DNA from 3 places in the Pseudomonas sp. Eth.TT006 genome. Region 3 is predicted to be linked to each of the others. Evidence: riboswitches for the same ligand, from Rfam matches in the RefSeq annotation. Region 3 holds a riboswitch; each other region holds the start of a gene.
What was found. Region 3 has a riboswitch for cobalamin ahead of ACXR0M_RS06585 (CbtB domain-containing protein). Riboswitches for the same ligand answer to the same signal wherever they lie in the genome.
Positions count from the first base shown of each region.

Region 1: linked by a shared signal. The riboswitch ahead of cobO (cob(I)yrinic acid a,c-diamide adenosyltransferase) and the one ahead of ACXR0M_RS06585 (CbtB domain-containing protein) in region 3 are both predicted to bind cobalamin.
Region 2: linked by a shared signal. The riboswitch ahead of ACXR0M_RS07240 (ABC transporter substrate-binding protein) and the one ahead of ACXR0M_RS06585 (CbtB domain-containing protein) in region 3 are both predicted to bind cobalamin.

Region 1 covers NZ_JBTJEN010000015.1:18,687-21,936, reverse strand. The annotation lists gene ACXR0M_RS21615 (PQQ-dependent sugar dehydrogenase) at 1-96, opposite strand, end outside; gene ACXR0M_RS21610 (hypothetical protein) at 163-747, opposite strand; cobalamin riboswitch at 911-1,143, shown strand; gene cobO (cob(I)yrinic acid a,c-diamide adenosyltransferase) at 1,225-1,836, shown strand; gene ACXR0M_RS21600 (cobyrinate a,c-diamide synthase) at 1,833-3,233, shown strand; gene bluB (5,6-dimethylbenzimidazole synthase) at 3,230-3,250, shown strand, end outside.
Region 2 covers NZ_JBTJEN010000003.1:290,702-293,951, forward strand. The annotation lists gene map (type I methionyl aminopeptidase) at 1-112, opposite strand, end outside; gene ACXR0M_RS07230 (ParD-like family protein) at 109-336, opposite strand; gene ACXR0M_RS07235 (Ppx/GppA phosphatase family protein) at 614-1,549, shown strand; cobalamin riboswitch at 1,727-1,922, shown strand; gene ACXR0M_RS07240 (ABC transporter substrate-binding protein) at 2,068-3,081, shown strand; gene ACXR0M_RS07245 (FecCD family ABC transporter permease) at 3,078-3,250, shown strand, end outside.
Region 3 covers NZ_JBTJEN010000003.1:118,308-121,557, reverse strand. The annotation lists gene cobM (precorrin-4 C(11)-methyltransferase) at 1-138, opposite strand, end outside; gene ACXR0M_RS06595 (cobalamin biosynthesis protein) at 220-633, opposite strand; gene ACXR0M_RS06590 (CbtA family protein) at 630-1,328, opposite strand; gene ACXR0M_RS06585 (CbtB domain-containing protein) at 1,340-1,537, opposite strand; cobalamin riboswitch at 1,659-1,880, opposite strand; cobalamin riboswitch at 2,859-3,068, shown strand; gene cobW (cobalamin biosynthesis protein CobW) at 3,167-3,250, shown strand, end outside.

The DNA.
Region 1 (3,250 bases), on a different contig from region 3:
GCCGGTACCGTCGGAGACTTGCAGGCTGGAGGATTCACCGCAGGCGGTGAGCCCTCCGGCGAGGGCGATGACGAGAGCGAGTCGGGTTTTGCGCATTACTGATCTTCCCTATGAATGCATTCCTAATCATAGAGGAGCCTGCGCACCCGATGGTTCAACCGCTCAGCCGCGGGCCTCTTTGAACAGCACGGCGATCCCGGGGTGATAGTTGCCCGCTTCGCTGCGCAATTTGCGGTAGGCGTAGGGGAAATACCAGGCGACGGCGCAGGTGTGTTCCTTCTGCAGGTCGTCGACCATGTCCTGCAACTCTTCCGGGCTGGCGCTGTGCTGGGCCCTTTGCGGGGCGACGAACAGGCAGCCGAGCCTGATGTCGCTGGCGAAACTGATGCGTTTCGCCTCGCTGGTGATGTCCTGCAGTGCCTGGGTCAGATTCAGGTTGTTGACTCGCGGCCAGCGCTGGGTCGCCTGCAGGTAGGCGCGGTCTTCGGCTCCGGCGATAAACAGATCGGCGCGGGCATTGCGTTCGCCGTCCTCGTTCTGCTTGCGCGTGGCCGTGTCGCTCAGCGTGACCAGCTCAGCCATCCAGGCGGCAGCGGAGAGCAATCCGAGATTGGCTTTCTCGTCATGCCAGTAAGGGGGCTCGTTGTCGCCGCGCACCGCGTTGTAGCGATCGATACAGTCAAACCAGCGTTCAAGCATCGGGCGCATGAATTCCAGGCGCGGGTTGCTGATGATCATGCCTTGCATCGTCATCATCCTTATTGTTGTGAGTGCTTTTTCAGTCAAAAGCATGGCTCTTTGATATCACTTGTCTCAGCATGGCACAAGATTGGCGTCAGATAATTGATCGGCGGCAGTTATTCGCTCGACGGCCCCCTCTTTAATTGACGCTCCACCCCCAACCCTCTAACCTTCGCGGCTTGTTTCAGGTGCTCTGTGACGGGTGTCGACAGAGTGAAACAGGGAAGCCGGTGAGGGTTGTCTTCAGACGAAGAGCGATCACACGATCCCGGCGCTGCCCCCGCAACGGTAAATGAGTAAAAGCTGCGCCTTGAGCCACTGCCTCGACAGAAGCGGGAAGGCGCGCAGCCAGGCGATGCGCCGCTCATGAGCCCGGAGACCGGCCTGATCCATCCAGCGGCATCACGGTGGGCGATGCCAGGCTTTTTGCCGTCTATTCTTGTGCCTGCCCGCCGTTATTCAGCCTCAACGGAGAGCTCCCCCATGACCGATTCCCCCGAGCGCGACGCACGCCATCTGGCGCGCATGCAGCGCAAAAAAGCCGTGATCGACGAACGCATCGCCAATTCGCCCGACGAGTGCGGTCTGGTGCTGGTGCTGACCGGCAACGGCAAGGGCAAAAGCAGCTCGGCGTTCGGCATGCTCGCCCGCGCCATGGGCCACGGCATGCAGTGCGGCGTGGTGCAATTCATCAAGGGCCGCAACAGCACCGGCGAAGAGCTGTTCTTCCGCCGCTTCCCCGAGCAAGTGCGCTTCCACGTGATGGGCGAGGGCTTCACCTGGGAGACCCAGGACCGCCAGCGCGACATCGCCGCCGCCGAAGCGGCGTGGGCCGTGTCCCGTGAACTGTTGCGCGATCCGTCGATTGGCCTGGTGGTGCTGGATGAGCTGAACATTGCGCTCAAGCACGGCTACCTCGATCTGGATCAGGTACTCAGTGATCTGCAGGCGCGTCCGCCGATGCAGCACGTGATCGTCACCGGTCGCGGAGCCAAGCCGGAAATGATCGAGATGGGCGACACCGTGACCGAAATGGGCATGCTCAAGCACGCCTTCCAGGCCGGGATCAAAGCGCAGAAAGGCGTCGAACTTTGAATCAACCACGTCACTGCCCGGCGGTGTTGATCGCCGCGCCGGCCTCCGGTCAGGGCAAGACCACCGTTACCGCCGCCCTCGCGCGCCTGCATCGCAATCAGGGGCGCAAGGTGCGCGTGTTCAAATGCGGCCCGGACTTTCTCGATCCGATGATTCTCGAGCGCGCCAGCGGTGCGCCGGTGTATCAACTGGACATGTGGATGGTCGGCGAGCAGGAAAGTCGGCGCCTTTTATGGGAAGCCGCCGGCGAAGCCGATCTCATCCTGATCGAAGGTGTGATGGGCCTGTTCGATGGCACCCCGTCGAGCGCCGATCTGGCGCGGCATTTTGGCGTGCCGGTGCTCGGGGTGATCGACGGCACCGCCATGGCCCAGACCTTTGGCGCCCTGGCGCTGGGACTGGCGCGCTATCAGCCGGACCTGCCGTTCGCTGGCGTGCTGGCCAACCGCGTCGGCACATTGCGCCACGCGCAATTGCTCGAGGGCAGCCTCACTGAAGGCTTGCGCTGGTACGGCGCGCTGTCCCGCGAGACCGGGATCGAACTGCCGAGCCGCCACCTCGGTCTGGTGCAGGCCAGCGAACTGAATGATCTGGACCTGCGCCTCGACGCCGCTGCCGAAGCGTTGGCCAGCAGTTGCGAGGTCGCGCTGCCGCCGGCCGTGGAGTTTGCCGCGCCCACGGTGATCGACGCCGAACCGCTGCTCGAAGGCGTGCGCATTGCCGTAGCCCGCGATGAAGCCTTTGCCTTTACCTACGGCGCCAGTCTCGACCTGCTGCGAGCGATGGGCGCCGAGTTGAGCTTCTTCTCGCCAATCCGCGATACCCGATTGCCCGAGGCTGACAGTCTGTATCTGCCCGGCGGCTACCCGGAATTGCACCATGTCGCGCTGGCGCAAAACACCGCGATGCTCGCGGCGATTCGCGCGCACCACGCCGCCGGCAAACCGCTGCTCGCCGAGTGTGGCGGCATGCTCTATCTGCTCGACGCGTTGACCGATGTCGAAGGCACCCGCGCCGAACTGGTCGGGCTACTGCGCGGCGAGGCGGTGATGCAAAAACGTCTGGCGGCGCTTGCGCTGCAGGTGGTGGATCTGCCGGAAGGCTCACTGCGCGGCCACACCTATCACCACTCGCTGACCAGCACCGAACTGACGCCGATTGCCCGGGGCCTGAGCCCGAATGGCGGACGCGGCGCGGAGGCGGTGTATCGCGAGGGGCGGATGACCGCTTCGTACGTGCACTTTTATTTTCCGTCGAATCCGGGGGCGATTGCTGCGTTGTTTGCGCCAGACCTCAAGGCCGCCATCGCTGGCAAGCCAGCTCCCACAGTGGGCGGTGATTTGCCTGAAGAAATGCATTCCCCTGTGGGAGCTGGCTTGCCAGCGATGGGGCCATGACCGACAACGCCTATTCT
Region 2 (3,250 bases), 170 kb from region 3:
CCCCGGCCTGCACATGCGGCACCAGCATCGCCAGCACTTCGGCGGCGAGTTGGCCGGCGGCGCGTGACTGGGCGATCTCGGCGGGGGTGTTGATCTTGATCGGGTTTCTCATGCGCTGACGGCTTCCTGAGTCAGTTGATGCAGATCCAGCCCGCCGTTCTGTTCGGCGCGGATCAGCAAGCGGCAAATGGCGCTGTGGTCGAGGTTGGGGTGCAGCTCGGCGAGCATGCCGATGCGCATCCAGTGCTCGGCCTGCGCGTTGATCGAGCGGCTGAGGGCAGTGCTGGAGATGCGCAGGTTCTCGTGCATGTCCTCGGAAATCTTGACGATACCCATAAACGAATCCGATACGTTGTGTATATGGAACGTATATTACCCAACACCCCGTCGAGATTGCAAACCCGATCCCTGTAGGAGCTGCCGAAGGCTGCGATCTTTTGATCTTGCTTTTCACAAGATCAAAGTCAAAAGATCGCAGCCTGCGGCAGCTCCTACAGGAATTTCACAGGCTTACCTTCATCGAAGCGCCCCACCCGCGTCATCAGGATGTCATCAACCGCACGGCACACTCCTCGCCACCGCGAGTCATCGCCGCACGTTTGCAAGGACTCTCATGAAAGACGACGACGCACTGTTTGCCGCCATCGACCTGGGTTCGAATGCCTTTCGCCTGATGATCGGGCAGTCGGTGCGCAGCCGGAAGGGCCTGCAGATCCAGGAAGTGAAAACCCTGCGCGAACCGGTGCGCCTCGCCGAGGGCTTTGACGGCGGTACGCTGGATGCCCTGGCGCTGACTCGTGGCTGGCAGGCGCTGGCGCGGTTCGGCAAGAAGCTGCGCGGCTTCGAACCGGGCCGTGTACGCGCTGTGGCCACCAGCGCCGTGCGCGAGGCGGACAATGCGCCGCTGTTTCTCGCCAGCGCGGAAAAGCATCTGGGGTTTCGCATCGATGTTATTTCCGGCCACGAAGAGGCGCAACTGGTCTACGCCGGCGTCGCCCACACCCTGCCCGACGCGCACGACCTGCGGCTGGTGGTCGACATCGGTGGTGGCTCGACCGAGCTGATCCTCGGCCAGGGCGCGCAACCGTTGCTGACCGAAAGCATCGCCATCGGCAGCGGTACGTTGAGCGCGCGGTTTTTCCGTGGCGGCGAGATTTCCGCCGCCGCCCTGCAGGAAGCCGAGCGCTTCGCCCTCCTGCAGTTGGAAAAAGTCGCCCGGCGTTATCGCGCGCAGGGCTGGCAGCAGACCATCGGCTCCTCCGGCACCGCGCGCATGCTCGCCAAAGTACTCAAGGCCAACCGTCTCAACGACTTTGCCGAGGACGGCATCACCTATGCCGGCCTGCTTCGCCTGTCGCTGTTGCTGCTGCAGGTACAGAACGTGCGCCAGCTGAAACTCGCCGGCCTGCAGCCGCATCGCGAAAGCATCCTGCCCGGCGGTCTGGCGATCATGCTTGCCGCGTTCAAGGCGTTCGGCATCGCGCAAATGCTCCCGTCCGAACCGGGTCTGCGTCTGGGCGTGCTGCACGGTTTGATGAGCCAGCACTGATCCCCCGCAACTTCTCCAGACAAGGATCTCTTGTGGTGAGGGGATTTATCCCCGATGGGTCGCGTAGCGGCCCCAAAAAACGGGCCTGCTGCGCAGTCCATCGGGGATAAATCCCCTCGCTACAGGGTTCTCTTCCATGGATCCTGTGCATTGCAACTCCCTTTACTCAGCACTATCCGCTACCATGCCGGCGCCGGTTCCCGAACGGGAATAATAGGGAATCCGAGGTGCGCGCCGCGCATTGATCGGAACTGCCCCCGCAACTGTAGGTGCCGAGCCTGCTCCACGACTGCCACTGGGTGAAGACCCGGGAAGGCCGGAGCCCGGGCGATGACGCATCAGTCAGGAGACCTGCCGGCCGAGTAATTCACTAACCGGCGGGGTGTCCGGGAAGGACATCGTGCCGCGCGCATTGTTGTGGGATGGCCGGCCTTGCGCAGCTGTCCCGGCGGCGTTCCATGATGTGTTTCCAGTCCGTACGCGCCCGCTCCCCGTACGGTTCCATTGGAGACTGCCGCATGTCGCTGCCCCGCGTTGCCACTTTGATCACCGGTCTGGCCTTCAGCGCCCTCGCCCACGCAACGCCTGGGCACTATCCGCTGACCATCGAAAACTGCGGCAGCACGCTGACGTTTCAGCACGCCCCGAGCCGCACCGTCAGCATCGGCCAGGCCGCCACCGAAATGCTCTACGCCATGGACCTGAGCGACAAAGTGGTCGGCACCTCGTTGTGGTTCAACAACGTCCTGGCGCAATACAAAGCACAAAACGAGAGCATTGAGCGCCTCGCCGACAACGAGCCGAGCTTCGAAGCGGTGATCGGTAAACGCCCGGAACTGGTCGCCGTGGAACTGGAGTGGATGGTCGGCCCGCAAGGCGCGGTCGGCACCCGCGAGCAGTTTCATGAGCTGCAAATCCCCACTTATCTGCTGCCGTCCGACTGCGAAGCCAAAGACAATCTGGTCGGCGCCGACGGCACGCGGCTCGCTCCGTTTCGCATCGAGACGATCTACAAAAGCGTCAGTCAGCTGGCCGAAATCTTCGATGTGCGCGACCGTGGCGAGCAGCTCAACGCCCAACTCAAGGCCAGCCTCGCCCGCTCGATTGCCACCGCGCAAACCGTGAAGCACAAAGACCTTAGCGCGCTGGTGTGGTTTTCCAGTGCGCAACTCAACGTCGAGCCGTTTGTCGCGGGCCACAAAGGCGTGCCTGACTTCATGCTCAGCACGCTTGGCGTGCGCAACATCGTCGAGTCCGATGAGGAGTGGCCGACCGTCGGCTGGGAAACCATCGCCAAGGCCAACCCGACCTTTCTGGTGATCGCACGCATGGATCGCCGACGCTTCCCCGCTGACGACTACGAGAAAAAACTCGCCTTCCTGCGCAGCGACCCGGTGACGCGCAACATGGACGCGGTGAAAAACAACCGCATCATCATCCTCGACGCCATGGCCCTGCAGGCCAGCCTGCGCATGTTCGATGGCCTGGAACAACTGGCCGCCGCCATCAACGGCTACGACCTGCCGCAATGAGCAAAAGCCTGATCCGTCTGTCGCTGGCCCTGCTGATTCTGCTGATCGCGGTCATTGCGGGTGTGGCCATCGGCGAAACGCCCATTGCGCCGGACGTGGTCATGCAGGTGCTGGCCAACAAACTGTGGGCCGCCGGCCATGCGCTCGATCCCATCGACGAAGGCATCGT
Region 3 (3,250 bases):
CTGATGCCCCTCAAGCACGGCGGCCGGCACCAGCGAGCCGGCGTAGATGATCACCGGGCAGCGGCGAATCAGCCGCTGGCCTTTGACGGTAATCAATTCCGGATCGCCGGGGCCGGCACCGATGAAATAGACAGTCATGAATAAATCCTGTGGAAAACGGGGCAGGGCAGTGCTTCAGATGAAGATTGCTCATGATCAAACAGGGTGATTATCGGGGTTTTACGCGGCACCGGCCAACGCCAGCGTGGCCTGAGCGTATTTTTGCCGGGGAATCAGCAGTTTTGCCGGGGCTTGAATCAGTTGTTCGGCGAGCGCCAGTGCCGCGCTTTCCGCCACGCCATAGCAACCGGTGCGCTCGAAGGCAATCTGTGACTGATGACTCAGGCGTGGCTGATAGCTGGCCAGTTGTTCACTGCTGAAATACTGCAGCGGCAACGCCAGTTGCGCGGCGAGCTCCTGCAAGCCCGGCTCGTCGCGCTTCAAATCGATGCTGGCCAAGGCTCTGATCGCTCGCAGCTCGATGCGATGCGCCTGCAACGCCTGATCGAGCAGCGCGCGCAGGGTACTGACCGGGCAGCCGCGCTGGCAGCCGAGGCCGACCACGAAGGTCGGCGCTGCGCGGTCAGCGGTCATGCGTGGTATTGACCATCGTTCTTGCGGCGGAACAACCAGGCACTGATCAGGCCCAAAGCCAGCCAGAACGCCACGTTGGTCAGCTGCGAAGCGATTTTGAACTGCGCTTCCAGGGCTTGCGGTGCGAGCATCGAATGCACTTCCGGTTGCGGAGCGCCAATCACGTGCGGCACGGCCAGAATCGCCACGCCCAGCAGCTTCATCAGCCATTGACGGCTGAACACGATCAATGCCAGGCCGACGGCGGTAGAGGCGGCGGTGCCGATCCACCACGTCTGCCGCGACGCCAGATCCGCCGCTGCAGTGCCCGGCAGCTCAGGCGGCAGGCCGAGGGTCGGGGCGAGGACGAAAGTCGCGTATCCGGCCAGACCCCAGAGCAGGCCCTGCGAGGTTTTCGTTGGGGCGCGCAGGGTGTAAAGACCGGCGAGCATCAACGCGAAACCGACCGCCACCACCAGATTGCCGCCAGTGGTCGAAACCACCCGCTGCCAGCCGTTTTCCGGCTCCCAGGCCTCGGCGTCGTGGCTGTGCGCAGCCACGCCAGCGGCGTGTTCATGAACCGCCACCGGTTCGGATTTCTCGTAGGTTTCGGCCTGCAGAATCAGTGGAGAGACCCAAAAGCTCTGCAGCAAGGTCAGCAGCAGGGCGGCCAGCAGGCCGGTGAAACCTGCAGTTTGCGCGATACGCTTGATCATGTCGGCAGGTCTCAGTGGCACGGGAACGCGGCGCTGTGGCGGGTATCGTGGGCGGCGTTGTGCACCGCTTCGATGTGCGAGAAACCGGCGAAGTAGACGAGGCCTGCACCAAGGATCGAGGCGAAGATCGCCGCTGTCAGGCGCTGGGTCAAGGTGCTGGTGCTGGAAATTTTGGCGGTGGTGCTGCCGGTGCTGCTGATGATCGACATAGCGCTTCCCTCTGGAATGTCAGCGGGTAAACGGAGCGCATGAAGACCCCTGCGAGTCAGGCACGCAGGGGGTCGAACAGCGCCCGCCCACCGCGGGTTGTCGTGGTCAGCGGCGCAAGGTGCGCGCTGTGTGTTGCGGGCCGGTCTCCGGGCTCGCGAGGGGTTGGCGTGGGGCCGACCTGCAAGCATCACCTTCCCATGCCATACCGGCACAGTGGATCTGACGCTTCGCTCGCTTACCGTTGCGGGGGCAGCACCGGACTGACATGGCTTTGAGTAAAGCACATGATTCACCGGTTTCCCGTTTCACCCTGTGAAGGGCACCCGTAACAAGTTGTGTAGGAGAGCATGGGCTGGGGATTTGAGTCAATTGGATGGGTTGTATTGTCTTGTATTGGGGGCATATCCGTTGCTGCGGTAACGGCCACTTAGGGTTTCGCCCTTACGGCGACTCACTTTTTTTACAAACGCCTAAAAAAAGTAAGCAAAAAAACGCTTGCTCCTACGTCCGGCCCGCTCGCTGGGGCTCGGGGTCCCTTCGCTCCGGGATTGATCTGGGCGCAGCGCCTACGGTTTGCTTCGCTGCACCTCCTCTCGCTGTGTTTGGCTGCGCCAAACGGTCGCTGCGCTCCCACCCCCGGATCAATCCCTCCACTCAGCCTCCCGACGTCGCCCGTGGATCAAGATCAAAAGCCGCAGCCGAGCTAACGCTCATCCTGTTGAGTGGGGCGGCTTCGCCGCATGGGTTGCACGCGATCTGAACTGTAGGAGTGAGCCTGCTCGCGATGGCGGCCTGCCAGCCGACCGAATTCTTTGAACGCATCCCATGTAGGAGCTGCCGAAGGCTGCGATCTTTTGATCTGCTTTGGCTTTGGCTTTGGCTTTGGCTCTTGATCTGGCTTTTGACTTCCCGCCCCATCGGCAGGCCGAGCGTAGGTGTCCATCAGGGGGTAGGCGCGCAGCGCCGTGCGGCGCAGCCGCATACATCGAGAGGAGGTGCAGCGAAGCAAACCGTAGGCGATGCCCCCTGATGGACACCGTAGCGAGGGAACACTGAGCCTCAGCGAAGTGCCGTACGCCGGGGCAAGCCTTTTGGGTTACCTTTTCGGCGTCTGGAAAAGGTGACTCGCTGTAAGAGCGAAACCGCCAGCGGCAGCACCCGAAGAAATGGATATGCCCCCAATCCAGACAAACCCAAAACCACTGATCCTTTTTGGCGTTTCAAAAAAGGGACTCAGCGCCAGCCGCGACACCCGCAGCAACGGATCTGCCCCCAACTCAAACAACCCCAAAAGCCCATTGACCCACCCCAACACGATGCGTAGCCTTGCACTTTCGAGGTTCTTCGGCGATGCCGAAGCTAAGAAGGGAACGCGGTCAAAGCCGCGGCTGCCCCCGCAACTGTGAACGGTGATGTTCGCTGCCACGCCACTGCCAGCTCAATCCAGAGCCAGCGGGAAGGCGCAGCGAATGCCGGGCCCAAGGTCCGAACACCGTCAGCCAGGAGACCTGCCTCGTGACCGATTTCTCACTACAACCGGGCGGGGTGATCCGGTGGCGAATTCTTCCGCGCGCACGCTCGCAGCGGATCTCGTCCCGTATGCCCGCCGCTTTGCCAAAGGCATACCGATGAAAACACTGGCCAAACTCCCCGTCACCATCGTCACCGGTTTCCTCGGCTCGGGCAAAACCACCTTGCTGCGGCACATGCTC